3 regions of the Algibacter sp. YIN40 genome follow, and region 3 is predicted to be linked to each of the others. Evidence: riboswitches for the same ligand, from Rfam matches in the RefSeq annotation. Region 3 holds a riboswitch; each other region holds the start of a gene.
What was found. A riboswitch is a leader RNA that binds a small molecule or an ion and turns the genes downstream of it on or off. The one in region 3 is predicted to bind S-adenosylmethionine.
Positions count from the first base shown of each region.

Region 1: it holds a riboswitch for S-adenosylmethionine, as region 3 does, so the genes downstream of both, AC2D6V_RS06905 (O-acetylhomoserine aminocarboxypropyltransferase/cysteine synthase family protein) here and AC2D6V_RS12470 (hypothetical protein) in region 3, are expected to answer to the same signal.
Region 2: it holds a riboswitch for S-adenosylmethionine, as region 3 does, so the genes downstream of both, AC2D6V_RS06975 (homocysteine S-methyltransferase family protein) here and AC2D6V_RS12470 (hypothetical protein) in region 3, are expected to answer to the same signal.

Region 1 is NZ_JBXVVC010000001.1:1,494,222-1,505,204, reverse strand. It holds gene thrA (bifunctional aspartate kinase/homoserine dehydrogenase I) at 1-2,413, opposite strand, end outside; gene AC2D6V_RS06905 (O-acetylhomoserine aminocarboxypropyltransferase/cysteine synthase family protein) at 2,438-3,712, opposite strand; SAM riboswitch class I at 3,808-3,908, opposite strand; gene AC2D6V_RS06900 (hypothetical protein) at 3,985-5,535, opposite strand; gene AC2D6V_RS06895 (2-isopropylmalate synthase) at 5,685-6,860, shown strand; gene leuB (3-isopropylmalate dehydrogenase) at 6,906-8,024, shown strand; gene argH (argininosuccinate lyase) at 8,352-9,626, opposite strand; gene AC2D6V_RS06880 (M20 family metallo-hydrolase) at 9,721-10,791, opposite strand; gene argB (acetylglutamate kinase) at 10,792-10,983, opposite strand, start outside.
Region 2 is NZ_JBXVVC010000001.1:1,512,088-1,523,070, forward strand. It holds gene AC2D6V_RS06945 (HEPN domain-containing protein) at 1-1,205, shown strand, start outside; gene cobA (uroporphyrinogen-III C-methyltransferase) at 1,215-1,976, shown strand; gene AC2D6V_RS06955 (precorrin-2 dehydrogenase/sirohydrochlorin ferrochelatase family protein) at 1,980-2,564, shown strand; gene AC2D6V_RS06960 (NAD(P)/FAD-dependent oxidoreductase) at 2,566-3,621, shown strand; gene epsC (serine O-acetyltransferase EpsC) at 3,714-4,457, shown strand; gene cysM (cysteine synthase CysM) at 4,441-5,331, shown strand; SAM riboswitch class I at 5,400-5,510, shown strand; gene AC2D6V_RS06975 (homocysteine S-methyltransferase family protein) at 5,561-6,574, shown strand; gene AC2D6V_RS06980 (antibiotic biosynthesis monooxygenase family protein) at 6,584-6,865, shown strand; gene metH (methionine synthase) at 6,865-9,540, shown strand; gene metF (methylenetetrahydrofolate reductase [NAD(P)H]) at 9,726-10,682, shown strand; gene AC2D6V_RS06995 (acyloxyacyl hydrolase) at 10,723-10,983, shown strand, end outside.
Region 3 is NZ_JBXVVC010000003.1:354,654-365,636, forward strand. It holds gene AC2D6V_RS12455 (DUF2779 domain-containing protein) at 1-1,291, shown strand, start outside; gene AC2D6V_RS12460 (DNA/RNA helicase domain-containing protein) at 1,301-2,989, opposite strand; gene AC2D6V_RS12465 (nucleotide pyrophosphohydrolase) at 2,986-3,327, opposite strand; gene AC2D6V_RS12470 (hypothetical protein) at 3,442-4,158, opposite strand; SAM-I-IV-variant riboswitch at 4,208-4,302, opposite strand; gene AC2D6V_RS12475 (hypothetical protein) at 4,489-4,878, shown strand; tRNA gene AC2D6V_RS12480 (tRNA-Ser) at 5,286-5,370, opposite strand; gene AC2D6V_RS12485 (NAD(P)H-dependent oxidoreductase) at 5,556-6,185, shown strand; gene AC2D6V_RS12490 (DegT/DnrJ/EryC1/StrS family aminotransferase) at 6,353-7,546, shown strand; gene AC2D6V_RS12495 (glycoside hydrolase family 16 protein) at 7,641-9,179, shown strand; gene ribB (3,4-dihydroxy-2-butanone-4-phosphate synthase) at 9,176-10,318, opposite strand; gene AC2D6V_RS12505 (LptF/LptG family permease) at 10,353-10,983, opposite strand, start outside.

The DNA.
Region 1 (10,983 bases), on a different contig from region 3:
GTTTTTCAATATCGTTTTTCGATTTTAAAATCTGATTTATTAAAGCGCCACCAACTCCTCCGTGACCAAAAATGGCAATGTTTATTTTTTTTGAAATTCCGAATACTTCACCATGAATTACATTCATTGCTTTATTCAATTGGCTCTTCTTAACAACTAAACTCACATTTCTACCAGTTACTGTATTATTAAATAGTAATGGCGTAATTTGATTTTTTATTAGTGCATTAAATGGTTTATGGAAAGAACTCAATTCTATTCCAATGATTGAAATAACCGAAACATCATCAACTACCTCAATTTTATTTACGTCTTGTGCATAAAAATCATTTTCAAATTCACGCTCTAAAGCTATAACTGCTTGAGTTGCTTTTTCTGCATCTATAATTAAACCTATCCCGCGTTCTGAAGATCCTTGAGAAATGATACTTACGCTAATATCTCTGTCGCTTAAAGCTTTAAATATCCTTGCATCAACGCCAATTTTGCCTAATAAACCACGTCCCTCTAAATTAAGCAACGCCACATTGTCTAAAACAGATAATGATGTTACTTCCTTTGAGCTTGGTTTTGCCGTAATTAAGGTGCCTTCATCATCTGAATTAAAGGTGTTAAGTATACGCAGATTAATATTTTTTTCAACTAACGGAATAATTGTTTTGGCATGTAAAACTGTTGTTCCAAAATTAGCTAGTTCATTAGCCTCAGCAAACGACAACTCTCTTATTTTTTGAGCATCCTCGACTAAATCTGGGTTGGCTGTATAAATACCGTTTACATGCGTATAGTTTTGCAACTCTTCGGCATCTAAATAATTAGCTATTAAAGCGGCTGTATAATTACTCCCGTTTCTTCCTAAAGTAGTGGTTTCGTTTTTAGAATTGGAAGCAATAAATCCAGCTAAAATATTAACGGTGTCGCTATTATTATTCTTAAAGTAATTCTTAACATTGTCCTTAGTTAACTGTGAAACAAGCTGTGCATTTCCAAAATTACCATCCGTTTTAATTAGCTGTCTAGTATCTGTTACTTTTGCTTTTATTCCTTTCTGATTAAGCAAACTGGAAACCAATTTTACAGATAACAATTCACCTTGTGCTAATATTTCATCTTTAGTTTTTTGACTGTAATCCCTCAATAAACTTACCCCTTCAAAGAGTTTATTTAATATTGAAAATTCTTGCGAAAAATCAATATCCTTTAAAGGTTCTTTTTGATATTGCTTAAAAGCTTCTAATGCTTCTTTATATTCTTTACCTTGTACTGATTTATTTAAAATTTCTTCTAAATCATCGGTGGCACTCCCTCTAGCAGAAACAACAACCGCTATTTTTTCGCCGTCATGTACTTTGTTTTCAATAATGGAAAGCACTTTATTCAATCCATCACCATTTGCTAAAGATTTCCCTCCAAACTTTAATACTTTCATTTTTTTCTTTTTAGAATCTGGCACAAAAATGCCTTCTACTATTTTTTCTAATTGTTGATACTCCATTAAAAACGCATCATGACCATGAACCGAATTAATTTCATTGTAAGTAACATTGGCATGTGTTACCGCCAATTGCTTATGTGTTTGCTTATTTTCTTCAGCAGTAAAGAACAAATCGGAATCAACACCAATAATATGTATGTTGGCCTCTATATCTTCTAAAACATTCAGGTCTGCTTTTCGGTTTTTAGTAACATCAATTGTTTTTAACAACTGATTCATTAATTTATAAGCTGATAATTGGAAGCGCTCTTGCAATTTTTTACCATGATGCAACAACCAACTTTCTACATTAAAAATTTCTGAATCCTCATTTTTTGAACGCTGAAATCGCTCTTTAAAAGATTCTGGAGTACGATAACAAAGCATCGCATGCATTCTAGCATCGTGAACTGGGTTTTTAGAATTCAATAAAAATTGTTCTTGTATCTGGCAATTCGCAATTAGCCAATCAGTAGATTTCCAATCGGTTGCAACCACTATTAAATGCTCTGTAAAATCAGGTTGTAAAACAGCCATTTCCCATGCAATACCACCTCCTAATGAACCACCAATAGTAGCGAAAAGCTTCGTGATTTTTAATTCTTGAAGCCCTAATAAAAAGATTTTCGCTACATCTCGAGCTACAAAATCTTTATAGTTTTCAATTACGAAACTATCGTAGCCATTTCCAGGAATGTTAAATGCTAAAACTGAATACAAATTGGTATCAATAACTTTATCAATGCCCACTAAATCTTTCCACCAACCTGTTTTACCTGCAACATTGCTATTACCAGTTAGTGCATGATTTACTAAAACTATTGGTGCCGCACCTAAAGTTTTTCCAAAAACTTGATAACTTAACTTTATCTCAGGGTAAAGCACACCTTTTTCAGTAGTGTAATTATTAATAGCTATATGTTGCAACTTGTGATTCAATTCTTTGTATTACTTATGAGTAAATTAGATTTTACTAAGTGCTTGTTTTAAATCTGCTTTTAAATCTGCTATGTCTTCAATACCAACAGACAAACGAATTAAATCTCCAGATACACCAGCCGATTCTTGTTCTGCTTCATCTAACTGTTGATGTGTTGTACTTCCAGGATGGATAATTAAAGATTTTGTATCTCCAATATTAGCTAATAATGAAAATAATTTAGTTTCGTCTGCTATTGTTTTCGCAGCATCAAATCCTTTTTTAGCTCCAAAAGTAACAATCCCGCTTTGGCCATTAGGCAAATACTTATCTGCTAAAGCTTTGTATTTACTACTTTTTAAACCTGGATAATTAACCCATGCAACTTCATCTTGCTGTTCTAACCATTTCGCTATTTCTAAAGCATTTTCAGAATGTTTTTTAATTCTAATAGGTAAAGTTTCTAAACCTTGGATAATATTAAATGCATTTGTTGGACTTAAAGCACCGCCTAAATCACGTAATCCTTCTAAAATCAATTTAAAGGTATAAGCTGCTGCACCCAATGCTTCATTATAAACTAAGCCGTGGTAACCAGCAGATGGTTCTGTAAATTCTGGAAACTTTCCGTTTGCCCAATTAAATGTACCACCGTCAATAATAGCTCCACCTATAGAAGTTCCTTGACCACCAATATATTTTGTTAAAGAATGAATAACAATATTAGCACCATGATTTAAAGGATTTAATAATGCCGGAGTAGCTACTGTATTATCAACAATAAAAGGTACTCCTGCAGCTTTTGAATGAATAGAAATGGCTTCTAAATCTAACACATCTAATTTTGGGTTTCCCAATGATTCTACAAAAAATGCTCTTGTATTATCTTGAACGGCTCCTGCAAAATTATCAGGATTATCAGCATCAACAAATGTCGTTGTAATACCAAATCTTGGCAAAGTAACTTTTAAAAGATTATAAGTTCCGCCATACAAACTGCTAGAGGCTACAATATGGTCGCCGGCTTTTAATAATGTAAGTAATCCTGTGGAAATAGCAGATGTACCAGATGCAAAAACAACAGCACCAATTCCGCCTTCAACTGCTGCTAAACGGTCTTGTAAAATTTGGTTTGTTGGGTTATTTAAACGCGTATATATAAAACCTAATTCTTGTAATGAAAATAAGTTTGCTGCATGATCTGAATTGTTAAAAACATAGGATGTTGTCTGATAAATTGGTACTGCTCTAGTCCCTAAAGTGGTTGTAACATCATGTCCTGCATGTAATGCATTTGTTGCTAATTTTGGTATGCTCATTTTTCTAAATTTAATTCATTAATAAATCAAGCCAAATATGCTTTTATAGAAAAATGTTAAAAAGAAATTTAAAAATTACTGAAAGTAATTTTCTTAAGTTATCTATCCGTTATGGGTAGAATTTAGCACCTTCTTTACGGGTAAAGGGTTGCTAAGGCTTCAACGGGTCTAATCCCTCCGCCTTTCTTGATAACATCTCAATAAGTTATTGAACTTGTGAATACAAATATTCAGTTAGAAAAAGTTAATATCCAAATTTTTTAGTGACTATTTTATTTTTTAATTGAATCTTCATTAAATTTTCTTCTAATTATTTGCCCTATAGGTTTATTCTCAATTTTCGATTCTAACCATGAAATAATATCTAGATACAAGAAAGCGCGACTTTGGTATGGATCATTCTCGAACTCTTTTAACTTATTAAGTAGTTTAATAAATTCGCCTTTTACTTCATGCGGATAAATATCACCTAAACCTCTTAAAAACTTAATAAACTCTTTCTGAACCTCATATAAATCTTCCATTTTAATTAAAAACTTATATGTGCTTCTTATTAAAACATCTAAATTATAATCTAATCCCGCTTCATAATGAGCTACAAGATTTAATATTCTTGAAAAGCAGAGTAAATCCTCTCGCATTTGAAGCGATTTATTACTTATAATTTTATCAAGATAAATAATACACTTTTTAGTTTCTCCAGCACCAAAATACATACTAGCTATTTTATAATAAAATACCATAATATGATGCTCATCTATACGATTTTTAAAACCTTTTAGTTGCTCTAATACTTCATCAATTAACGGTATACCTTCATTAAAACTACCTTCAATAAAATGTAAATTGAATTTATTATTGTAGATATATAAAAAAGCTAAACTAGCATTATTATCGTCTAATGGAAACCACTTTTCTCTGGTTACTTCTTCTAAATTCTTAAGTGTATCTTGAAATTTTTCATACTGACGCAAGTAAAACAAGGCCTCTAACAAATAATGATTTCCTCTTAAGAAAAAAACAGGATTTAAAACTATCATGTTCTTATTCTTGTAAAACAAATCTACCCACTTTGATGCGTACTTATAACATGACAAAAAATCTACTGTTAAAAAACTGTACCATAAATAGGATTTGTAAAGCCAAAGTTTTTCGCGGAATCCTAATTCATTAATATCGTATTTGGGTAACCTGTCATTGAAATAATTAGTAATAACTTGATGCTCTTCATCATTTTTAACATATCCTGTTTTTAAAAATAAACCATACAGCTGTAGAGACAAGTTTGATAGTTTACTTGCCAATACATTTTGTAGACTAAACTCTTTGGCTTGAATAGTTAATTCGTCGGCGCGATTACTAATACTTCTTGTAATGTATTGCGATTCTATAACTTTTTCAAGCTCAACAATCTCATACGCTACATTTTTCTCTTCATTTGCAACTGCCAAATTCTTGGCCTTATCTAATATTTTTAAACTTTGTTTGTAAAGCCCTTTATGGTATAGAATAGTTGCAAAATCAAGCTGCTCACGAATCTGAATTCGAATGTTTTGGTGAGACGGATTTAGACGCAAGCTTATAAGAATTTGTTTATAGAGATGTGCTTTTAAATTAGACAATTGCTGTTTTTTAACAATCCCTTTTTTTAAAATAATCGCTTCATCGTAAACTTTTAGTTTATCAAGGATATTAAAAAGTAATAAGAATTTTGAGTCTTCATTTACTCCCAATCGACCAACATACAGCTTAAACTGTCTTTTCTCCGATTTAGAAAGCGATTTAACCAGTACAAATAAATTATCTTTTTGCTCTCTTGTCATAGTCACAAAAACTCTATTAATAAATTGATATTCAATTGATTAAACATAAAACAAACAAGTTAAACATCGTAAAAAGGATTAATGGAGTAGCGTCATTTACCAAACCAAAATATACATTCGTATAAGAATACGAAAATATATTTTAATAAATGTCTAATAGTAACGTACAAATTTTCGATACAACGCTTCGCGATGGCGAGCAGGTCCCAGGTTGTAAACTTAACACTGAGCAAAAATTAGTTATAGCCGAACAGCTTGACAGTCTAGGTGTTAATATAATTGAAGCCGGTTTTCCTGTTTCTAGTCCAGGTGATTTTAAATCGGTTGAAGAAATTTCAAAAATTGTTAAAAATGCAACAGTTTGTGGTTTAACCCGTTCTGTTGAAAACGACATAAAAGTTGCTGCCGAAGCTTTAAAATATGCTAAAATACCAAGAATTCATACTGGTATTGGCACATCTGAATCACATATAAAACATAAATTCAAATCAACTCAAGAAGCTATTATTGAACGTGCTGTTAAAGCCGTGAGTTATGCTAAATCTTTTGTTGAAGATGTTGAGTTTTACGCTGAAGATGCTGGTAGAACAGACAACGAATATTTAGCTCGTGTATGTGAAGCAGTCATTAAAGCAGGAGCTACGGTTTTAAACATTCCAGATACTACAGGTTATTGCTTACCTCACGAATATGGGGCTAAGATTAAGTACCTAAAAGAAAACGTAAAAGGTATTGAAAAGGCGATTATTTCTTGCCACTGCCACAACGATTTAGGTTTGGCGACAGCCAATTCCATTGAAGGTGTAATTAACGGCGCAAGACAAATAGAATGTACTATAAATGGTATTGGAGAACGTGCTGGTAACACGGCTCTTGAAGAAGTTGTTATGATATTAAAACAACATCCTTACTTAGACCTAGACACGAGTATTCAAACCGAAATGCTTTATGGTATTAGCCAATTAGTGTCCGATAGCATGGGTATTTACACGCAACCTAACAAAGCGATTGTTGGCGCTAATGCGTTTGCACACAGTTCTGGTATTCATCAAGATGGTGTCATAAAAAATCGTGAAACATACGAGATAATAGACCCAAAAGATGTTGGTGTAACTGAATCTGCTATAGTATTAACAGCACGTAGTGGTAGAGCTGCATTAGCATATAGAGCAAAAAATGTTGGATACGAATTAACGAAACTTCAGTTAGACGAAATCTATACCAATTTCTTAGATTTTGCAGATAAGAAAAAAGAAGTTGACGATTCAGATATTCATCAAATAATAGAAAATAGCAAAGTATATAACGAAATTGTAGCGTCTTAATTGATAGATTCCCACCTTCATGGGAATGATAAAAAAGTTAAATTGATGAAATTAAATATTGCCGTTTTACCAGGCGATGGTATTGGTCCAGAAGTTACAGCACAAGCCGTTAAGGTTTTAAAGGCTATTGCTACGGAGTTTGACCATGTATTTACGTTCAAAACTGCTCTGGTTGGTGCTTCCGCTATCGATAAAACTGGGAACCCTTTACCTCAAGAAACTATAAACACTTGTAAAAAAGCAGATGCTATTTTATTTGGAGCTATTGGCAATACCAAATACGACATTGATCCTAATACAAAAATTCGTCCAGAACAAGGGCTTTTAGGACTTCGCAAAGAACTTGGTTTATTTGCTAATATTCGTCCTGTGATTGCCTATGAAGATATTTTAAACAAATCATCTTTAAAGAAAAAGCAGATAAAAGACACCAACATACTTATTTACAGAGAACTTACTGGAGGTATTTATTTCGGAAAAAGAACACTAAGTGAAGATGGTAATACGGCATCCGATACTTGCGAATATAGCAGGTTCGAAATAGAGCGGATTGCCCATTTAGCATTTAAAGCAGCACAAACTAGAAAGCGCAAACTAACTTTAGTGGATAAAGCCAATGTTTTAGAAAGCTCTAGACTTTGGCGCAGAATAATACAAGAAATATCACCACAATATCCAAATGTAAAATTACATTACATGTATATTGATAATGCTGCCATGGAGCTTATTATTAGCCCTAGACAGTTTGATGTTATATTAACCGAAAACATGTTTGGCGATATACTATCAGAAGAAGCTAGCGTTATTGTAGGTTCTATTGGCTTACTAGCATCAGCATCACATGGCGATAAATATGCCATGTTCGAGCCCATTCACGGTGCCTATACAAAAGCAGCCAACAAAGGTATTGCGAACCCAATTGCTTCCATTTTATCGGCAGCGATGTTGTTAGACCATTTTGGATTAGACGATGAAGCGGCACTTATTAGAAAGGCAGTAGACAAATCGTTGAAACTTCAAATTACCACACCAGATTTAAATACTAAATACGACAATATTTCAACCACTAAAGTGGGCGATTTTATTGAAGATTATATAAATAACCCAGAAGAAACAAATTTGAATTTTACAAATATACATTTAGGACAGTCCACGATTATTTAATTATTTTGAGTTAGTCACCAAGCATATTAAACTAAACTATTGGATTCCTAATAAAAGCGCATTTAACCGATGCGCTTTTTTCATTCTTATTATTTGGACGCCTGCCTGCCGGCAGGCAGGTTACAACACCCTTAAACTCCGCTCAGGGCAGTTGGTCGGGCTTTACATTACAATCTTTTTGCTTGTCCTTCACAAAAATGATGTTCATTGCGATGCCTAACGTGGAATTTGAGGTTCGTTTAATGCTAAGATAAGGTTCTGTTTTAATAAACTTTATCGGTAGCTAAACGAAGGTCTCAGAAAAGATTTACAAAGTCAAATAAATTCCTACTTAGGAAACTTTGCCTTAATCTTATCTAAACACAAATTATGAATACTCCCAACATGGGTATGTTGTTTAGACGTATCCGGTACATAAGTGCCATCTTGTACTTGTCCGCCAATTTTTTGGTAAGCTTCTCTAAAACTTTGTCCCTCTACAACCAGCGTATTAATATTATCTACAGTAAATAGATACTTGTATTTATCGTCGTTTATATCAATATCCTTAACAATAATTTGCTGGATGGAGTAATTAAAAATATCTAGAATGTCTTTTAACTCTTCAAAAGCTGCAATCATGTTTTCTTTTAACAACTGAAAATCTCTGTGGTAACCACTAGGCAAATTATTAGTTATTAAAATCATTTCGCTTTGTAAGGCTTGTATTTTATTACACTTACCACGAATGAGTTCAAAAACATCTGGATTCTTTTTGTGTGGCATGATGCTACTTCCTGTAGTTAACTCATCTGGGAAAGAAATAAACCCAAAATTCTGGCTCATATACAAGCATACATCCATTGCAAAACGTGCCATCGTATTACTTAATCCGCCCAACGCAGCTGCAATAGTTCGCTCGTTTTTACCCCGCCCCATTTGAGCCGCAACCACATTATATTTTAAAGTAGCAAAGTTCATTTCTTTGGTAGTAAGTTCTCTATCTATTGGGAATGAACTACCATAACCAGCCGCAGAGCCTAAGGGGTTTTGATCCACTGTTTTTATAGCCGCATTTAATAAATAAACATCATCAATCATGAGTTCTGCATAGGCAGAAAACCATAATCCGAATGAGGATGGCATAGCCACTTGTAAATGTGTGTAACCAGGAAGTACTTTATTTTTATAAGTTTCGGCTAAGTCTAAAAGTGTATTAAAAAGCATTTCTGTTTTTTCTTTAACTTCTCCTAAATTCTCTTTGTAATACAAATTAAGTGCTACTAAAACCTGATCGTTTCTAGATCTTGCTGTATGAATCTTTTTCCCAACTTCGCCTAAAGATTTTGTTAGTTCGAACTCAATTTTGGAATGTACATCTTCAAACTGTGCATCAATAATAAAACCACCTTCCTCTATTTGTTTTTCTAAAACTTGTAATCCACTTAACAATTCTACTAATTCTTCAACGGTAATAATACCGATCTTCTGAAGCATTTTTGCATGCGCTTTAGATGCAATAACATCGTACTTTGCTATATGAATATCAATCTCTCTATCGTTTCCAACAGTAAATTGTTCTATCTTTTTATCTATTGATATGCCTTTCTCCCAGAGTTTCATAAATAATACTTTTTTTATTTCCATGTAGATGGAAATCTCTTGTTTATTCTATACTAATATTTTACAGATTCCCGCCTTCGCGGGAATGACAAAATTATTGAACAATAACTCGTTTCAACAATTCAACATATATCTTAATGCCTTCTTCTATTTCGTTTACATAAATAAATTCGTCTGCTGAATGCGATCGGGTGCTATCTCCAGGGCCTAGTTTTAAACTTGGACAGGACAATACCGCTTGGTCAGATAATGTTGGCGACCCGTAGGTTGTTCTACCTATTTCGATTCCTGCTTTCACCAATTCGTGATCTGTTGGAATTGACGACGAATTAAGCCGTAAACTACGTGGTGTAATACTTGAAACTGGCGCTTCTTTTTTTAAAATTTCTGCTATTTCAGTATTACTATAAGCATCATTCACGCGAACATCAATTACTAATTCTAAATCGGCAGGCACTGCATTATGCTGTTTGCCCGCTTTTATTTGAGTGACTGTTAGTTTTACATCACCTAAAGCTTTTGATCCTTTTTCGAATTTAAAATCTTTAAACCAATTTAAAACAGCAATCGTATTGTAAATAACATTGTCGTTATTTGGATGCGCTGCATGACTCGGTGTTCCTGTTACTATGGCATCAAAAACTACGAGACCTTTTTCAGCTACTGCTAAATTCATTAACGTTGGCTCTCCAATAATAGCCACAGCGACTTCAGGAATTATAGACAACATACTATTTAGCCCATCGGGACCACTGCTTTCTTCTTCCGCTGAAGCGACAATAACGATGTTATATTTTAAATTTTCGTGATTATAATAATATGTGAACGTCGCAATTAAAGACACCAAACAACCTCCGGCGTCGTTACTCCCTAGTCCGAATAATTTACCATCTTCTACAATAGCTTTAAATGGATCTTTAGTATATGCTGAATTTGGTTTTACGGTATCATGATGTGAGTTTAGCAATAATGTTGGCTTAGTCTCGTCAAAATATTTATTGATAGCCCATACGTTATTTTTAGTTCGTGTATACACCATATCGTAACTCTTAAACCAATCTTCAATATGCGATGCGGTAACATCTTCTTCAGAAGAAAAAGACTGTGTTTCTATTAGCCTTTTTAAAAGTGCAATGGCATCGCTTGTTAATTTCTCTAGTACCATTTACAAGCTTATTTTTGTGAAATTATCGTTTTCTTGGGTTAACATAGAGGTATTCCCCATATTTATTGCATTAACGCCATTTCTTAACGCATCAAAACAATTTTCTAGCTTGGGCAACATTCCATCTGCAATGATGCCTTTATCTAACAAATCTTTATAAATATTAGAATCTATATGCTTTAAAACAGAATT
Region 2 (10,983 bases), on a different contig from region 3:
TAACAATCAAAGATCAACAAGCCTTTGAAACTTGGAAATCGACCAATATTATTCCTCAAAAGCAAGAGGGACATGTGGCAATTGGCATCAAAGTGTTATTAGGAGATTTTTATACAGATAAAGCACGTTTATTAGCAGATTTAGTTGAAAAATATGCTGCAGGAGAAATCAGGTTATCATTACGCCAAAACATTGTAATTCCTTTTGTAAAAAGAGAATTAGTGCCATTTTTCTACACTGAGTTAGAAAAATTAGGTTTTGTTGAGGCGGGTTATAATAAGGCGGTAGATATTACGGCATGCCCTGGTACAGATACTTGTAATTTGGGAATTGCAAGTAGCACAGGAATTGCCGATGAGTTAGAACGTGTAATTAAAGCAGAGTATCCTCAATATTTAAATAACGAAGATTTAGTTATAAAGATTAGTGGCTGTATGAATGCCTGTGGTCAACACAATATGGCTAATATTGGTTTCCAAGGTATGTCTGTTCGTACACCAGATAAATTAGTAGCGCCTGCATTACAAGTTTTGTTAGGTGGAGGTAATCTAGGTGATGGTAATGGGGCTTTTGCAGATAAAGTTGTAAAAGTGCCAAGTAAGAGAGGGCCAGAAGCTTTGCGAAGAATCTTAAATGATTTTGAAGCGCATGCCTGCGGAAAACAATTTGTTGAATACTATAAAGAAAAAGGAGAAAAGTATTTCTACGATTTCTTAAATGATTTACAAGATGTCACTAATTTAACTCAAGCCGATTTTATTGATTGGGGAGAAGAAGAAAAGTATGTTAAAGAGATTGGTATTGGAGAATGTGCAGGTGTTGTAATTGATTTAATAGCTACATTGTTTTTAGAAAGTGAAGAGAAGATTGAAAATGCGAAAGAATCTTTTGATAACAAAGTATATTCGAGCGCTATTTATCATGCTTATAGTTCACTAGTGAATTCCGCAAAAGCTTTGTTATTAGCCGAAAACAAGAAAACAAATACACATGCTGGAATTATAAGTCAGTTTGATGAATTGTTTGTTGAAAGTAAAAGAATAGATTTAGGAAGTTCTTTTTCAGAACTGATATATCAAATTAATAAATTTGCACCAACTGAGGAATTTGCTTCAAATTATATCGAAAATGCTAATGGTTTTTTGCAAAAAGTAAGAGTTTTTAGAGAATTAGAAACATCAACTTTAACAAAGAAAGCGGTTTAATACAGAGTAATGAGTATAATAATTCCAAAGTTAACTGTTGTAGGCGCAGGTCCAGGTGATGAAGATTTAATTACCTTAAAAGCTATTAAGGCTATTAAATCTGCAGAAGTCATTCTGTATGATGCACTCATTAACGAATCCTTGTTAAAATATGCTCCAGAGAATACAGAGCTAATTTTTGTAGGTAAACGAAAGGGGTGTTATGCTTTTCAACAGAAACAAATTAATGAATTAATCGTTTCTAAGGCCAAAGAAAAAGGTCATGTTGTAAGATTAAAAGGAGGTGATCCGTTTATTTTTGGACGCGGTGCAGAGGAAATAGATTATGTAAGGCAGTTTGGTTTGGAAACCTTTATTGTGCCGGGAATTTCATCATCCATGGCAGTTCCAGCATATCAAGGAATTCCGTTAACAAAGCGGGGTGCTTCAGAAAGTTTTTGGGTGATTACGGGAACTACTAAAAATCATCAATTATCAACGGATGTTGCTCTCGCAGCTAAATCGACTGCAACCGTAGTCATTTTGATGGGAATGAGTAAACTAAGCGAAATTGTTAGGATTTTTTTAGAAGAAAATAAGCAGAATACTTCGGTGGCGATAATTCAAAATGGAACAAGAGCCAATGAAAATGTTGGGATTGGAACAATTAAAACAATTGAAAAGATAGTTAAAGAAAAGCAATTAGCGAACCCAGCTATTATTATTATTGGAGAAGTGGTTAAAGAAAGAGCAGTATTAACTTCTATTTATAGTGAAGTAGCTAGGAACTAAATTATGGAAAGAAATAATTTATATCCTATATTTTTGAAAGCTAAAAGCTTAAGTGTTCTTATAGTTGGCGGTGGAAATGTAGCTGAAGAAAAATTAACGTTCTTATTAAAATCGAGTCCAGATGCTCAGGTAACTATGGTGTCTCCCATGTATAGAGAAGGTACTATAGAACTTGCTAAAAAGGGTTGTGTAACATTATTTGAAGATGTTTACAAAAAAAAATATTTAATTGGCAAGCATATAGTTGTAGCAACGACAGACATACCCGAAGTAAATGTTCAGGTTTGGAAAGATTGTAGGGCAGAAGCTAAATTGGTAAACGTTGCAGATAATCCACCATATTGCGATTTTTATATGGGAGGGATCGTAACAAAAGGTAATGTAAAAGTAGCGATAAGTACTAATGGAAAATCACCAACAACTGCTAAACGATTACGTCAGTTTTTCGAGGATGTAATTCCTGAAAACGTAGACGATTTAGTGAAGAATTTAAACGAGTATAGAAAAACAATAAAAGGTGATTTTGAAGAAAAAGTGGAAACACTAAACGAATTCACTAAAGGATTAATTGCAAAAAAAGAAGTATAAAATGATTAAGACTGATATACTTATCATAGGGGCTGGGCCAACAGGTTTATTCACTGTTTTTGAAGCAGGATTATTGAAATTAAAATGTCATTTAATTGATGCATTACCACAACCAGGTGGGCAATGTTCTGAGATTTACCCTAAAAAACCAATTTATGATATTCCTGGATTTCCTGAAATATTAGCGGGCGATCTAACTAAAAACTTACTAGAGCAAGGTAAACAATTCGAGCCTGGATTTACATTAGGTGAACGAGCTGAAACTATAGAAAAGCAAGAAGATGGTTCTTTTATTGTAACAACAAATAAAGGAACAAAACATCATGCACCAATAGTAGCTATTGCAGGCGGTTTAGGCTCTTTTGAGCCTAGAAAACCAGCCATTGAAAGGATTACAGATTATGAAGATAATGGTGTAGAATATATTATTAAGGATCCAGAATTTTACCGAGATAAGAAAGTCGTAATTTCTGGAGGAGGAGATTCTGCATTAGATTGGAGTATCTTTCTAACAGATGTGGCATCAGAGGTAACTTTAATTCACAGAAGAAATGAATTTAGAGGTGCTTTAGATTCTGTAGAGAAAGTAGGTGAATTGACAAAATCTGGTAAAATTAAATTAATAACACCAGCTGAGGTTACAGAGCTACATGGGAATGGAAAGATTGAAACGGTTACCGTGACTCCAAAAGAAGGTGAGGCGTTTCAATTAGAAACCGACCATTTCATTCCACTATTTGGTTTGTCACCTAAATTAGGTCCTATTGGAAACTGGGGATTAGATATTGAAAAGAATGCTATTAAAGTAGATAACTCATTAAATTATCAAACAAATATTCCAGGAATTTTTGCCATTGGAGATGTGAACACCTATCCTGAGAAATTAAAATTGATTTTATGTGGTTTCCATGAGGCAACTTTAATGTGTCAAGCTGCTTATAGAATTATCAATCCAGGAAAAAGATTAGTGTTAAAATATACAACCGTAAGCGGAATTGATGGTTTCGATGGTTCAAGAAAAGAAGCACCAAAAGCGGTTGTTCAAGCTATTAACTAGTTATAAAAGGACTTATATTTGTAGTCAGTAAATGAAATATAAATTTATAATCCTGCAAGTTTATTAACCTTGTAGGATTTCATATTTAACAAATGAAAAGCTATAACGTTTGCCTAAAAGATACAGCTAAAACCTTCACTAAGCGTTTGTTTTATTCGTTGTTCGATTGTGAGCAAGAAGAAGAGCATGGCGAATATTTAGAAAAAACCTTTCTAAAAATACTGTCTAAATTAGAAATAGAAAATGGAGAAGTGCTTTGGGAAAGTTTTAAGAACGAACTTCCTGAAATCAGAAAAAAACTAGACTTAGATGCTATTGCTTTTGAAAAAAATGACCCAGCGTCTCATTCATTAGCCGAGATTTATATGGCTTATCCTGGGTTTTACGCGATATCTATTTACAGATTAAGTAATGCATTACACAAACTGAATGTTTATATTTTGCCTAGAATGATGAGTGAATATATACATGGGATTACAGGTATCGATATTCATCCAGGGGCGACAATTGGTGAGTCGTTTTATATTGATCACGGCACGGGGATTGTAATTGGCGAAACCTCGATAATTGGAAAAGATGTGAAGATGTATCAAGGGGTGACTTTGGGCGGTATTTCAGTAGCTAAAAGCTTAGCTTCAACAAAACGGCATCCAACAATAGAAGATAATGTGTGCATTTATGCTAACGCTACTATTTTGGGAGGCGATATATCCATTGGTGCCAATAGCATTATTGGTGCTAATGTTTGGATAACTGAATCTGTTCCAAAAGATTCTTTAGTAACCTACCAAACAGAAATAAAAGTAAGACCTAAGAAGAATGGAATTCGAAAATAGTATTATTGGTCAGATTGGGAATACACCACTAGTTGAAGCAACGCATCTTTTGAAGAAAGAAGGTGTTAGATTGTTTTTAAAGTTAGAAGGGAATAACCCGGGAGGCAGTGTAAAAGACCGTCCTGCTTTTAATATGATTAATGAGGCTCTAAAACGAGGAGATGTCAAAAAAGGAGGCACTCTGGTTGAAGCTACTAGTGGAAATACAGGGATTGCCTTGGCTTTTATTTCGAAACTTTTAGGGTTGAATATGGTACTTGTCATGCCTGAGAATTCAACAGAAGAGCGTGTTAAAACCATGCGTGCATATGGAGCAGAAGTTATTTTAACCCCTGCTGATATTGGGATTGAAGGTTCTAGAGATGTGGCTTTTAAACTTCGTGATGAAAAAGGGTACACTTTACTAAATCAGTTTGAAAACGATGATAATTGGAAAGCGCATTATAAAACAACTGGTCCTGAAATTTGGAAGACAACTAATGGAAAAATAACACATTTTGTTTCTGCCATGGGAACAACGGGAACCATTACCGGCGTTTCAACATATTTAAAAGAACAGAACACAAATGTTACGATAGTAGGAGCACAGCCTGCTGAAGGTGCCAGAATTCCAGGTATTAGAAAATGGTCTCCAGATTATGTGCCGAAGTTTTTTGATCCAAAGAAAGTTGATATTGTGGTCGACGTTACAGCAGAAGATGCCAAAGCAACAACTATAAATTTAGCAAAAGTAGAAGGTGTTTTTGCTGGTATGAGTAGTGGTGGTTCTGTGTTTTGTGCTTTGAAGATTGCAGAACAAATTGAAGAAGGCGTAATTGTTGCAATTATTTGCGATAGAGGCGATCGATATTTGTCGTCCTCTCTATTCGAATAAAGTTATAGATTTTTAAGGATAAGAAAGATTTAGTTATTATTTTTGTCCACAGTTCATAAACGTACTAAATGTTATCAAGAAAGGTTGAGGGATTAGACCCGTAGAAACCTTGGCAACCCTTTATCTTTAAAGAAGGTGCTAAATTCTACTAATGCAGTAATGTGTTAGAAAGATAACGAAAAGTAAATTCCTACTTTTCTTGATGACATTTTAGATAACAAATATATAAATGTCGAATATACATAAAGCTTTACAGGAGCGAATTTTGGTTTTAGATGGCGCTATGGGTACCATGCTTCAAGCTTATAAATTCGCTGAAGAAGATTTTAGAGGCGAACGCTTTAAAGATTATCCAACGCCTTTGCAAGGTAATAACGACCTGTTGTCTATTACACAACCAAAAGCTATTAAAACTATTCATGGTAAATATTTTGAAGCTGGTGCAGATATTGTTGAAACCAATACCTTTTCAGGAACGACCATTGCTATGGCTGATTACCAAATGGAAGATTTGGTATATGAATTGAATTATGAATCAGCTAAAATCGCGAAGGAAGTTGCTAATGAGTTTACATTAAAAGAACCTTATAAACCACGTTTTGTAGCAGGTTCTATTGGACCAACAAATCGAACTGCAAGTATGTCACCTGATGTGAACGATCCTGGATATCGCGCCGTAACTTTTGATGAATTACGAATAGCATACAAACAACAAGTAGAGGCTTTAGTTGACGGTGGTGCAGATTTATTATTGGTAGAAACGGTTTTTGATACGTTGAATGCAAAAGCAGCTTTGTTCGCAATAGAGGAAGTGAAAGATGAACGCAACATCGATATTCCAATTATGTTAAGCGGAACAATTACGGATGCTTCTGGAAGAACCTTGTCAGGTCAAACAGCAGAAGCATTTTTAATTTCTGTATCACATATCCCATTATTATCTGTTGGATTTAATTGTGCTTTAGGAGCAAATTTATTGCAACCTCATTTAGAGGCGATTGCCAATAAAACAGACTTTGCAATTTCAGCACACCCAAACGCTGGTTTGCCAAATGCTTTTGGCGAGTATGATGAAACGCCAGAAGAAATGGGCGAGCAAATAGAAGAATATTTAAAAAAGGATTTAATTAATATTATTGGCGGTTGCTGTGGAACAAATCCAGAGCATATTCGAGTGATTGCTGATATTGCCGCCAAATATAAACCACGAACTGTCATTCTTGCGGAGGCAGAAATCTCATAAATTGAAGTTATGATTCTAGAAGTAGCCATATTAAATATAGAAGAAGGAATGTCTAAAGCTTTTGAAACCAATTTTCAAAAGGCAGAAAAGATTATTGCTTCAATGAATGGTTATATATCACACCAATTAAAGAAGTGTGTTGAACAAGCCGATAAATATATTTTATTAGTTAATTGGCAAACGCTTGAAGACCATGAAATTGGTTTCAGACAATCAGATGAATATCAAGAATGGAAGGCATTATTACATCATTATTATAATCCATTTCCAATAGTAGAGCATTATAAATAATGAAAATAAAACAAACCAAATACATGAAATTGTCTGGTTTAGAACCTTTGGTTTTAAACGAAAACAGCAATTTTATAAATGTAGGAGAGCGAACTAATGTTGCAGGGTCTCGAAAATTTCTTCGATTAATAAAAGAAGAAAAATTTGATGAAGCCTTAGATATTGCTCGTCATCAAGTAGACGGTGGCGCACAAATTATCGATATTAATTTTGATGATGGTTTGATTGATGGAAAAGAGGCGATGATTCGTTTTTTGAATTTAATCGCCGCAGAACCTGATATTTGTAGAGTGCCTATTATGATTGATAGTTCCAAATGGGAAATTATTGAAGCTGGACTTAAAGTGGTACAAGGAAAATGTGTGGTGAATTCTATTTCGTTAAAAGAAGGCGAAGAAAAATTTATTTGGGAAGCAAAACAAATTAAGCGCTACGGTGCTGCTGTAATTGTTATGGCTTTTGATGAAGTAGGACAAGCTGATAATTATGAACGTCGTATTGAAATCGCAAAACGCTCTTACGATGTTTTGGTTAACAAAGTAGGCTTCCCATCTGAAGATATTATTTTTGATTTAAATATATTTCCTGTTGCCACAGGTATGGAGGAGCACAGAAGAAATGCTATCGATTTTATTGAAGCCACTCGTTGGGTACGTCAAAATTTAAAGAATGTAAGTGTAAGTGGTGGCGTAAGTAATGTGTCATTTTCATTTAGAGGAAATGATGGTGTTCGTGAAGCGATGCACTCGGTGTTTTTATACCATGCTATTCAGGCAGGTATGAATATGGGTATTGTAAATCCTGCGTTATTGGAGGTTTACGATGATATTCCGAAAGATTTATTAGAACATGTTGAAGATGTTATTTTAGATAGACGTGACGATGCTACTGAACGCTTATTAGACTTAGCTGAAACTGTTAAAGGCTCGAAAGTTGAAAAAGGATTGGATTTATCATGGAGAGAAAATCCATTACAAGATAGAATTACACATGCTTTAGTAAAAGGTATTGATGCCTATATTATAGAAGATGTTGAATTAGCGAGACAAGAAGCCGAAAAACCAATTGAGGTTATTGAAGGTCATTTAATGATTGGAATGAATGTAGTTGGTGATTTGTTTGGCGCTGGAAAAATGTTTTTGCCTCAAGTAGTAAAATCTGCTCGTGTTATGAAAAAAGCAGTGGGTTATTTGAATCCGTTTATTGAAGCTGAAAAAGGCGATAAACAAGAGCCTGTTGGTAAAATATTAATGGCAACTGTAAAAGGTGATGTACATGATATTGGTAAAAATATTGTGAGTGTGGTGTTAGCATGTAACAACTACGAAATAGTTGATTTAGGAGTAATGGTGCCACCTGAAAAGATTATTGAGATAGCAATAAGTGAGCGTGTAGATGCTATTGGACTCTCTGGTTTAATAACACCTTCATTAGACGAAATGGTTTATTTAGCAAAGGAAATGCAAAATAAAAACTTTGAAGTGCCTTTGCTAATTGGTGGAGCTACAACCTCTAAAGCCCATACCGCAGTAAAGATTGATACTCAGTACAAAAGTGCAGTGGTTCATGTGAATGATGCCTCAAGAGCGGTAACGGTTGTTGGCGATTTATTAAATAAGAAATCATCGCATGCCTATGTAGCCAAAATGAAGAAAGATTATGATGAATTCCGAACCAAATTTTTAAAACGAGGTAAGGAGAAAACATATATTTCTATTGATGAAGCACGAAAAAGAAAATATAAAATTAATTGGGAAACTTCTGAAATTATAAAGCCTAAAGAGCTCGGTGTTCAGATATTGAAACAATTAAGTTTAAAAGAATTATTACCGTTTATAGATTGGAGCCCGTTTTTTAGAAGCTGGGACTTACATGGTAAATATCCAGATATTTTAAAAGATGATGTAGTTGGTGAACACGCGACGCAGTTGTTTGAAGATGCGCAAGAGATGGTTCAACTAATAGTAGCAAAACAATTGTTGAAACCTAAGGCGGTTTTTGGTCTGTTTGAAGCTAATTCGATAAATGAAGATGATATTTCAGTTCAGAAAAAAGGAAAAGAAATTGCTGTTTTTAGAACTTTGCGCCAGCAATTGAAAAAGCGAGAAGGTATTCCTAATCATGCTTTAGCGGATTTTGTAGCTCCAAAAGAAACAGGAACAACCGATTATATGGGTGCGTTTTGTGTGGGTGTTTTTGGAGCACAAGAATTAGCCGATAGTTATAGAGCTAAAGAAGATGATTATAATGCGATAATGGCACAAGCCATTGCAGATCGATTTGCCGAAGCTTTCGCAGAATATTTACATAAGCAAGTAAGAATGAAGCATTGGGGTTACGCCGCAAATGAGGATTTAACGAATCAAGATTTAATAAAAGAAAGCTATAAAGGTATTCGTCCAGCACCAGGTTATCCTGCGTGTCCTGACCATTTGGAAAAGGAAACTATTTGGGAATTGTTAGAGGTTGAAAAATTAATTGGTGTAACGCTAACAGAAAGTTTTGCCATGTGGCCGGCAGCTGCAGTATCGGGGTATTATTTTGGAAACCCTGAAGCTAAATATTTTGGTTTAGGTAAAATTACTGACGGTCAAGTCACTGATTATGCCACTAGAAAGGGCATAACCAAAGAGAAAGCTAGAAAGTGGTTGCATCCAACGTTGGCAGAAGAATAATGCGTTTGCGATTGCAGTGGTATCTTTTTTTTGAGTGTCAGTTCGAGTGAGTTTGTGAAGTATGAGCAAATTTATATCGAGAACAAACGTAAAAAGATATAACGTAAAGCGCGACCCTTGTGGTAACGCCCAAGAAATAAAAATAATATTAACTAATAAAAAGTCCCATTTAGGGATTTAGGGGAATGAAAGTAACAGATCACATAGCACAATCGAAAGGTAAAGCCCTTTTTTCATTTGAAATTATACCACCACAAAAAGGCAGAAGTATACAGGAATTATATAATAATATTGATCCGTTAATGGAATTTAATCCGCCATTTATTGATGTAACCACATCTAGAGAACAGTATATTTATATTGATAAAGGCGAAGGGCTTTTAGATAGAAAAATAACCCGTATGCGTCCAGGGACGGTTGGCATTTGTGCTGCGATAAAGCACAAGTATAATGTGGATACGGTACCGCATGTTTTGTGTGGCGGATTTACCAGAGAGGAAACAGAATATTTATTGGTAGATTGTCATTACCTAGGTATTGACAATGTTATGGCGTTACGTGGTGATGCTATGAGTCATCAAAAATATTTTGAAGCTTCTAAAGGGGGACATAAGTATGCTACTCAGTTAGTTGATCAGATTCAGAGTATGAATTTAGGTAAGTACCTTCATGACGTTGTAGAATCTGAGCATAAATCAGACTTTTGCATTGGTGTTGCAGGTTATCCCGAAAAGCATATGGAAGCCCCTTCTTTACAAACCGATTTAAAAAGATTAAAAGAAAAGGTGGATGCTGGAGCAGATTACGTAGTAACTCAAATGTTTTTTGATAATCAGAAGTATTTTGAGTTCGTTGAGGCTGCTAAAGCCGCGGGGATTAATGTGCCAATTATCCCGGGTATTAAACCAATTGCAGTGAAGCGCCATTTACAAATATTACCACAAGTATTCAAAATTGATGTTCCCGAAGAATTAATTCAAGCTGTTGAAAACTGTAAGGATAACAAAGCAGTAAGACAAGTTGGAATAGAATGGGGAATAAAGCAGTCTAAAGAATTATTAGATTATGGTGTTCCAGTGCTGCATTATTATTCTATGGGAAAAAGTGATAATATTAAAGCGATAGCTTCAGAATTGTTTTAATTATTATTGCACTACTTTTGCACAATATGTTAACCCATAAATGAAGTTTTTTTTAACCTGCTTTCTTTGTATTTGTTTCGGTATTTCCTTTTCACAAGAAAAAGAACACACATCGTATTTCGACCTTAATTATTTTAAGGGCAATATAGCACTTCATAATAATGATATTCTCCATTTAATAAAGGGCCATCCAGAAGGTTTTGTTTTAAGTTGGAATAAAAAAACGTATGGTTTTAATGCTTGGGAACAACGGTATAACTATCCTGATTATGGGTTTTCTTTTGCATACCAAAACCTAAAA
Region 3 (10,983 bases):
ACCAGAATATGGAAGTCCTACTCAAACACAAGAGGCATTAATAGACGCTCATAGGGTTTACTTTCAACCTTCATTTAGCACTAATAACGATGTATTTGCACGTATAGATATATTAGAGCGTTTAGCAGATGATACGTGGCATATATATGAAGTAAAATCATCTACCTCAATAAAAAAGGATAGAAAGCATAGACAAATAGAGGATGCATGTTTTCAAAAGTATGTACTTACAGAATGTGGTTATCAAGTTTCTAAAGTTTCTATTATTCATTTAAATAAAGAGTATATAAAACAAGGTAATATAGTTCCTAATGAATTATTGGAAATTGCAGATGTTACAGATGCAGTAGATGGTATTTATTCAAGTGTAATCAATCAAATTAATTCAGCTTCAAATTTTATTAGTAAAAAAATAATTAATGAGACAATATGTTCTTGTAAGTTCAAAACAAGGTCTAATCATTGCGATGCATTTAAGTATTTTAATACTACTATTCCAGAATATAGTATTTATGAAATAGGTCGTATTTCAGCTAAAAAGATAGGTTTCTTAGCAGATAATGAGCAATTAGCAATTATTGATATTCCTTTAAATTTTGAGTTAAATGTAAATCAGCAAACCCAAGTAGAATCTGTAAAACAAGAGCAACCTATAATCCATCAAGCTAATATTATAAGGGAATTAAACAAATTAGAGTTCCCATTACATTTTATAGATTACGAAACCTATGCAAGTGCTATTCCAAGATTAGATGGTTTAAGTCCACATAAACATTTAACTTTTCAAGTATCTATTCATACACTAACAGAAGATGGTATTTTAACTCATTTTGAGTATTTATTGGATGAAATGAAAATGCCAAAAGGTATGTTACAAGCTATGCAAGACTTTACGGGAAGTATAGGGACTTTCGTATCGTGGCATGCCAGTTTTGAAATAGGAAGAAATAAAGATTTAATTGAATGGTTACCAGAGGTTACTAATTATCTAACTTATATCAATGAACATACATTTGATCTAGAAACCATTTTCAAAAAAGATTATATAGACTATCGTTTTCACGGTTCAAGCTCAATAAAAAAAGTACTGCCAGTATTATGCCCAGATATAAGCTATTCAGATTTAGATGTTAATAATGGCACAATGGCATTAGATACTTGGGGAAGAATGGTACTAGACCCAAACTTTAATGAAGATATAAAAGCAACAAGAAAGAATCTTTTAGAATATTGTAAATTAGATACTTTTGCTATGGTTAAGATTTACAGAGTGTTAGTAAAGTTGAATTAACAATTAAAACTAGTTTATAAATTGCCTCATATAATCACGAAGTTGATTATCACAAACATATATGAAAGTGCCTTTTATGCCTCTTAGCATCATTGTCTTATATATATTAAGAATATATTCTTTTAACACATATGGATCTTTAATTCCTTGTTTTCCTTTTTTATCAAAATATTGGGAACGATCGATTTCAATTTGATTATTATGTGGATTATATTTTATTTCATTTCCGAAAATTATACCACAATAATTTAGATCATATCCTTGAGAAGTGTGAATACAGCCAATTTCATTTATCGCATTGTCCGAATTTATCCAATCTATATGAGTTGTATTCCATTTAAATTCCTGCCCTTGTATATTTATATCGATAGCATTGCTATTTTTTTTAGAATCCCAAGGCCAAGAATAACCTGCTAACATTCGACATAAACCATGCTCTTTTTCTTTTTGAATAAGATTAGTGTGTAAATCTTTCAAAGATTCATATATTTTTAATTCATAATTTTCACTTTCAAATTGAGCATCTCCCTTTTGAAAGCGACAGTTTAATAGGTTATCAGTAAAATTAATATAATCTGCCCCACCTTTTACACGGTGTTGTGATACCAACGTTACAATATTCTGATATGTTTTTTTTAATTCAAGGAATCTATCTTTATCAATATCAGTAGGTTTAATTGATTGCCCTTCGTCATAAAAGAAAATCTGATTTTTAGATTGCTTCAATATCCAATCTAACTCGGTTCCTTTATCCAAATCAAAACCTAATAATCGATTAGCATTATCATAACTTCCATAACTAGTTAAACCAATTCTTTGTCTTAAGCGATGTGATTCATCTACCAGTAATATATCGTATGTATTTCTCGATACTTCAGTTGGGCCAATTACCATGTTTCCTTTTAATCCTTTAACGCTCTGAAACACCTTTTTCAAAGTTTTACGCAAAGATGTCATAGGGACTACCAATGCCACTTTTGGATTAGGATATTTTATCTTAAGTTCAATTATTTTTTTTAATTGATCCGTGTAAGTTTCATCAGTATCATCTAAATGAGATTTGTTAATATCAGTTTTTAGTAATTTTATTAAAAAAACAGCTAACACAGATTTCCCTGTTCCAGCACCACCCTCAACAAAAATGGTGTTATTACTTTTTTTATTCAAAAGGTTAAGAATTTCTAACACAGAATTATGCTGATCTATACTTAAACTTTTATATGGAGAATATTTAAAAAAATCAGAATTGTCAAGCCTTTCAATTGGATTTTTAGCGTAATTTTTTGCCAGTAACATATTCCAAACCTCTTCAAAAACAAATCGATATTGAGACTTTTGATAATAATTATGGTCAACTAAACCGGCATTCCCATTTTGTAATGAATAGCTTTTATCAGCATCCATATAACTTATTAATTGAGACTCAATATCCAGTACTGCTGATTTATTGAACTTATCACAACTAATTACTAGTAATTCATTTAAACGTAATCTTTCAATATTTGAAAGATGGTTTTTCATTCGTGTTATTGCATTTGTAGATTCTCCAATATATGCCTCTTTAATATTTTCGTTTTTGATTACATAAACAACAGGCCAAGAATTGGCCATAAATTTATTTAACAGGTACTCATCTGAACCTCTTTTAGAAAATTTATATGAATGGATTTCAAGAGAACTTATGAAATCATTTATCATAATTCGGTATATTTATTTGCATTGCCCCTTGACTTGTCAACTGGATATTTTGCATTGTTCTTCTTTATTTTATCTAAAATAATATCCTTGACATTTAAATCATTTTTTGAAGCTAATAAAAAAGCAAATGAAAATATATCAGCTAATTCCTCTGCTAGCTTTATTTTAGAAACATCTTCAATATCTTTAATACTATTTTTCCATAAAAAAAGTTCATTTAGTTCTGAAGCTTCAATCGAAATTGCTAATGCTAAATTTTTTGAATCATGAAATTGACTCCAATCTCTTTCATCTCTGAATTTTGTTAATTCTTCTATAATTTCTTCGATTTCAGTCATTTTGAATAATGATTTAATTGTCATAAAAACAGGTTATACAAATCTAATTTATTTTTATTAAAGATGTTTTTCAAAAACAATTAAATCCCTATTAATTATTTTTCATAATATCATTCAATATCTGTTCATCCACCATTTTGTTAAATCCTCGGACTGAATAGATCCATGTTCTTTTAGTTCCTTCATCATTCTGGACAGTCTTTTCTGGTCTTCTTTGATTTTTATTTCCTGCAACCATTTTTCTAATTCCAATATTTTTCCTTTCTGTTTACAATATCCGCATCCCCAATCGTCATTTAAAGTAGAAACCATTATTTGATGATTGCCACCACAAGGACATCTGGCTACCCAGCTATTAGGGTTATACCCTGTAGGTCTCGGATTTAAATTTTGCTCTCTTAAATAATCAATTAAAGGTGTCTGATATGCTTTTGCCTGTTCCATTATGGCAAGCTTTTCATCCTGCATGACTTTAATAATGCCGTCAAATTCCTGTTTGGTGAATACAACACTGTTTTGAAAAATGGGGAATCCTTCGTAAGGGAGGTTTGCTTCAATAATCTCTTTAACAATAAAGATTATATTCTCTTTGAGGTTTTCATACCTTAATTTGTACTGGGCACATAATTCCAGTTCTCCTCCATCCATTCTGTAAGCAATCTGGATGTAATTGTCGTCAGTTACTCTGTAAAAATATTTAAAATCAATATCACCCATTATTTCAAGAGTATCCATAAGATATATGAACTCAGCGATAATAGATTCACAGGACCCAAAATATAATCTGGGATTCATTTTAACACCTTCCTTTGTTGTGAAAACGGTTTTCATAATGCATAGTTTTAAAGATTATGCGTCAGGAGTAAATAATAAACAGTGTTGAAATCATTTATTTTGACTGGACTGTCCGTATTCTGAACCACCGTGGCTTTTGTGCTCGGTTGGTACGCATATATTGCGTTCCTGATACTTAACCAAAGATAATAAAACTCTTAGAAGAATTTCTATTTTAAATAATAACGTACAAAAAATAAGATTTGTTAATAATTTTGACTTATCAACATTATTTTCTGTAGAAAAATTTTCCTAGCCCTTTTGGAGGTTGTTTAAAGGTATTATTATAATTTTATTGAAGTTAAATACTTTAATTTTAGAATAATAATGAGTGCTTTTAGAGATGATTTTTTTGATGGTGATGAGTTCGATTATTTTAATATAGAATCTTGGACTGATGATATTTTAAGTCTGCAAGAAGATTACGATAAGTATATTGTTTTTTATAATGATTTAAAGGCATCAATTAATAATGAAGTTTATCTAAGTCCTATTGATGCCTGCATTCCTGTAAGAGAAATTAATATCATGATTGAGCGTATAAATGCTAACAAAAGCTATAGGATATCTAAATATGGGGTGTATCGCGATTGTGAAGATTATTTAGTTAAGACAGAGTGGTTTTTTCAATTAGATTCTGATAAACAATTTAAAATACGCTTTGATTTTTATTCCAATATTGTTTTAAGTATTCACAAGGCCTTTTATAGGGCTTAGTTTGCCGACGATGGCGCCGGGTATCTCGAGGCTGTTAAAAAAGATAAGGCTTGGTATAATTAGTTTGGTATCTTTAAATATGAAATGGCCCAAGAAATACAAGGATTATCACGACTACTATAGCCATAGCATGCCTTTGCCAACCTTAATAGGTATTGTTTTTATAATTATTAGCCTGGTGGCTTTTGGCATTTATATTTTATTAAACTAATACTAGTTTTTATTAGTTGCTCTTCCATAATTAAGATTCGCGGATTAAAACATTGGTAATGAAGTAATGTCAATTATTTACTCTTAAAATCAATTTAATCTATATAAAATTATAAATAGCTGACTAAATGTTGACTAGAATTAAAATTAAAAATCCGTAATATATTGACTATCAATATAGTTACGGATTTTGTAAGCGGAGAAAGAGGGATTCGAACCCCCGGAGGTGTGACCCTCAACAGTTTTCAAGACTGCCGCATTCGACCACTCTGCCATTTCTCCTTGAGTGCCTCATCAGGTATCCCCTGAATGCGGGTGCAAATATAGAACCCTTTTTTATTTCTTTCAAATAAAAGCATCAATTTTTAGTTTTATTTTTTTTAAAAGCTACAATTAAATTAATTACGCACTCAATATGCCAAAAAAGATAATACATGTCTTATTTTTGCATAAATTTTAAAAGGTTTATGGATATTATCGAAAAGCTAGAATGGCGCTATGCAACTAAAAAGTTTGATATAGATAAAAAGCTAACTGACGAAAAGTTACTTACTTTAAAAAAGGCATTTAATTTAACAGCTACATCCTTTGGTTTGCAAACTATAAAATTACTGGTTATAGAGAACGAATTGCTTAGAGAGCAGTTAGTACCACATTCATTTAACCAGAAGCAAGTGTTAGAAGCTTCCCATTTATTAATAATATGTATTCAAGATGTTATTAATAAACAGGATGTGAATGCCTATTTTGATAATATAAAAGATATTAGAGAGACTCCAGAAGATATTTTAGAGCCCTATAAAAAGGACCTTCTTAATATGATGGATAATAAGTCTGTAGATGAACAGCAGAGATGGTCCTTAAATCAAGCTTACATAGCTTTAGGGAATTTAATGACCGTTTGCGCTTTAGAAAATATAGATTCTTGTCCTATGGAAGGATTTATACCCGATAAATACGATGAAATTTTAAAACTTAAAAATAGAGGTTTAAAATCTGTGCTATTACTGCCAGTAGGCTATAGAGCAAAAGACGATATGTTTTCAGGTTTTAAAAAAGTTAGAAAACCCATAAATGAAGCAGTAATCGAATTATAAAATATTTGGGGGTTACCCTCCCGATAGTTATCGGGAGGGTCGGGCTTTCGGTAATCGATTCCCGAAGAAAAATTGGGAGAGCTTCAATAAATGCCTCAATCCCTGCCTGCCGGAAGGCAGGTCTAACGAAAAGCAAAGCCCCAATACAACATTAAAGAAAATAAATTATGCCAGGATTTGAATTATTTGGAGATTTAGAAAGAAAAGAAGTAAATGATGTTTTAGACAATGGCGTACTTATGCGCTATGGTTTTGATGGTATGCGAAAAGGCCATTGGAAATCTAAAGAGTTAGAAGCAGAATTACAAAAAACATTCCAATCAAAACACGTGCAACTAGTTTCAAGTGGTACCGCTGCAGTTTCGGTAGCATTAGCCTCAGCTGGTGTTGGAGCTGGAGATGAAGTGATCATGCCAACCTTTACATTTGTAGCCAGTTTTGAAGCGATTATGATGTTAGGAGCAATTCCAGTACTTGTAGATATTGATGATACTTTAGGGTTAAATCCAGCCGCAGTAGAAAAAGCTATAACACCCAAAACAAAAGCCATTATGGTGGTTCAAATGTGCGGAAGTATGGGAGATATGGACGCTCTACAAACAATTTGTAATAAATATAATTTGTTGTTAGCAGAAGATGCATGTCAAGCTATAGGCGGAACTTATAAGGGAAAGCCACTCGGGAGTATTGGTGATTTAGGTTGTTTCTCATTCGATTTTGTAAAAACGATAACATGTGGCGAGGGTGGAGCCGTTATTACTAATAATAAAGATTATTATTTGAACGCAGACCATTATAGCGATCATGGGCATGACCATATTGGTAATGATAGAGGGGCTGAAACCCATCCATTTTTAGGTTATAATTTTCGAATTTCAGAACTACATGCAGCAGTTGGTTTAGCACAAGTAAAACGTTTACCTGAGTTTTTGGACATTCAAAAAAGAAATTTCAACATTATTAGAGAGGCTTTTACAGATATTCCAGAAGTTACATTTAGAACTGTGCCAGAAGGAGGTGAAGAGAGCTGTGCCTTTTTAAATTTCTTTATGCCAGATTTAGAAACATCTAGAAAAGTAATTCAAGGTTTTAAAGAAGGTGGGGTAGATGCATGCTGGAATTACTATGATAATAGCTGGCATTATATACGTAAATGGGATCATTTAAAAGAATTAAAGTCCTTATTTCCAATTACAAAAGAGGTCCAGCAAGGTTTGGAATATTTAAAAACTAAAGAGTTTAAAATGTCTGATCACTATATTGCTAGAAACATTTCATGTTTAATAAAATTATCTTGGACAAAAGAAGAAGTTCAAGAACGAGCAAATAGAATGGCTCAAATAATTAAAGAAGTTAAATAGTCTAAATTTTAAGACACCTGTATTGTTTTTGTATGGGCGATACTTTTTAGTTTTTATGAACTTGATGGTAGTTTTGTGATTCAAGCTATTAAACATGAAAAGAGACTACTTTATTTTACTTATAATTACAATTCTAATTTCTCAAATATCAGTAGGGCAACAAATGCCTATCGATTTTGAAGATGGCTCAGATAATTTTAGTGTTTGGGGAGGAAGTACGTTTGCTAATGCACAATCTCCAACAGACTCAAATAATTCCGTTGGACAATTTTTTCGTTCGAGTTCTGCATTAGAACAAGGGCAGTATATTGATTTAGTTAGATCTATTGATTTAGATGTAGATAATACGATAACATTAATGTTTTATGCATTCGATCCTAATCTACATAATGTTGTTCTTAAGTTAGAGCTTGGAGTAAATTCAGATATTGAAATAGCAATAAATTTGACCTCACAGAATACTTGGACAGAATTAACTTATGATTTTTCAACTATTGGTGGTAGCGGTAAATATGATAGATTAACTATTAGAATAGATGATGGTAGTTCTGTGCCTGGGACTTTTTTAATAGACGATATTGACGATGGTTCTGTACCAACAGACCCGAATGCTATAGATGTTGAATATACAGATTTAGTTTGGGCTGATGAATTTGACACATCTGGAAAGACTGCTATCAGTGCAACTAATTGGTTTCACCAAACTCAATTACCAGCTGGAGGAAACTGGTTTAACGGGGAAGAACAACATTATACAAACCGCATAGAAAACTCGTTTGTAGAAAATGATAATTTAAATATTGTTGCCATTAAGGAATCGTTTACTGATCAAGGAGAAACTAAACAATTTACATCAGCAAGGTTAAATTCTAAATTTGCATTTACCTATGGAAGAGTTGACGTTAGAGCTAAATTGCCGTTCGGTGATGGAACGTGGCCAGCAATTTGGACATTAGGTAAGAACATTAATGAAAGTGGGGCTTATTGGCAGACCCAAGGTTTTGGCACAACAAGTTGGCCTGCATGTGGAGAAATAGATGTTATGGAGCATGGGTTGGGTGCTGTAAACCATACATCGAGTGCGTTGCATACACCTTCAAGTTCTGGAGCTACAGTAAATACAGCATCACAAGTACTTAGTGATGTAGCCAATAATTATCATATTTATTCAATGAATTGGTCTCCTAATCAAATTACCTTTTTAGTGGATGGGGTTGGTTACTATACCTATAACCCTGCAATTAAAGATGCTAGTACATGGCCATTTGATGAAGACCAATATATTTTGTTAAACATTGCTATGGGGGGTATAGCTGGAACGATAGATTCAGGTTTTACACAAAGTGCTATGGTTATTGATTACGTTCGAGTTTATCAAGACGCACCCTTGGGCATAGAAGATATTACTGCAAATAAAGTTCGTGTTTTTCCTAATCCAGCGAGCGCAAAAATAAACTTACGCACTAATTTGGATATTGATTATGTTGAAGTTTATGATGTTTTTGGCAAATTTATACATAGAGATTCCGCAGCTGATAAATCTATTAAAGTAAATGGTTTAAGCTCTGGATTATATTTGCTTAATATTTATTCGAATGGTTCTAGAATAGTTAAAAAGGTAGTTGTAAATTAATATTTTACATACTCAACTATTTCTAACCCATAACCAATTAAACCGACACGTTTAGTCTGTTCAGCATTAGAAATTAATCGAAGTTTATGAATGTTTAGGTCATGCAGTATTTGCGCTCCAATGCCAAAATCACGGATATCCATATTTACCCGAGGCGCTTTAGTAACCTCATTACTTGTTTGGTGTTCCTTCAAGTAAATTAGGCGTTTTAAAATATTCATGGATTGAGATTCCTGATTAATAAATATGATGGCGCCTTTACCTTCACTGTTAATTACTTGAAACATATCTTCTAACTGCTTATCAACATTATTTGTTAATGTACCCAGAATATCATTATTTATTAAAGTAGAATTTATTCTAGTCAGTACCTTGTCATTGTCTTTCCATTGCCCTTTTGTAAGTGCTATATGTACCTGATTATTAGTTGTTTGCTGGTAGGCACGTAATCTAAAACTTCCAAACCGAGTTTCTATTTCAAAATCTTCCTTTTTCTCGATTAAGGAATCGTGTTGCATACGATATGCAACTAAATCTTCTATAGATACAATCTTTAAATCTAAGTTTTTAGCAACTTCAATTAGCTCAGGTAAACGTGCCATCGAGCCATCTTCATTCATTATTTCAACAATAACACCTGCTGGTTCTAGACCTGCTAAACGCGCAAAATCTATGGCCGCCTCTGTATGGCCTGTACGTCTTAAAACACCACCTTCTTTTGCCACTAACGGAAAAATATGCCCAGGACGTGCTAATTCAAATGGTTTAATATCAGAATTAATCAAAGCTTTAATGGTTTTCGATCTATCACTAGCCGAAATACCTGTAGTAACACCGTTACCTCTTAAATCTACCGAAACAGTAAAAGCAGTTTCCATAGGATCTGTATTATTACGAACCATCATGCCTAATTCTAACTCTTTACATCTAGTTTCCGTAAGAGGAGCACATATTAAACCACGACCATGCTTTGCCATGAAATTAATCATCTCTGGTGTAACCTTATCGGCTGCAGCTACAAAATCTCCTTCATTTTCACGATTTTCATCATCTACAACAATAATGACCTTGCCATTTCTAATATCATCAATGGCATCATGAATTGAGTCTAGTTTAAAAGTTACGGTTTTAGTTGTCATGGTTTTTTCAATAATCATAGCGCAAAGATATTGCTTATTTTAAACTATCTAAACAATTCAATCTTAAGTCTTCTTTCATTTTCGCTTTTAAGAAAACATAAGTTATCATGTAAAGAGGCATTCCAATTAATAAAAGTATAGAATTAGGAGCATTTCTTTTGATGTGTTTGTAGAAGCTAAATAAATTTAAAATAGATTTGATATAGTATAATACATATAAAAACAGAGATACCAAACTAAGTTGAATAGAGGCTGAAGCTAAAGAAGGCAACTTATTATTTTTGAAAACAAAGAAGAGCACTAATAAAACAGCTGCTATTGAAAATAGGGTAATTGCAAACTGTGAATGTTCTTTATAGTTTTTTGCTATGCTTTCAGTTTTGTCAAATGTATTATGAATTGATAACCCTGCTTCTCTTAATTCTGAAATTGAATAACCTCTTTGTTCTAATATTTTTATGGCTTCATAACGTGTATTTTCATCATGACCTAAGCTTTCATAATTTTTAATAACATCAATTAATTCTTCATTCTTATAAGAGGATAAGAACTTATAATCTACTTTGTCCTTTTCTTTTATTTTAAATATTTTCTTTATTGGTTCTATAATGTTTCCTACTTCAAATAAACCTCTATCTGCAGTGGCACGTCTTGTTAAATATACA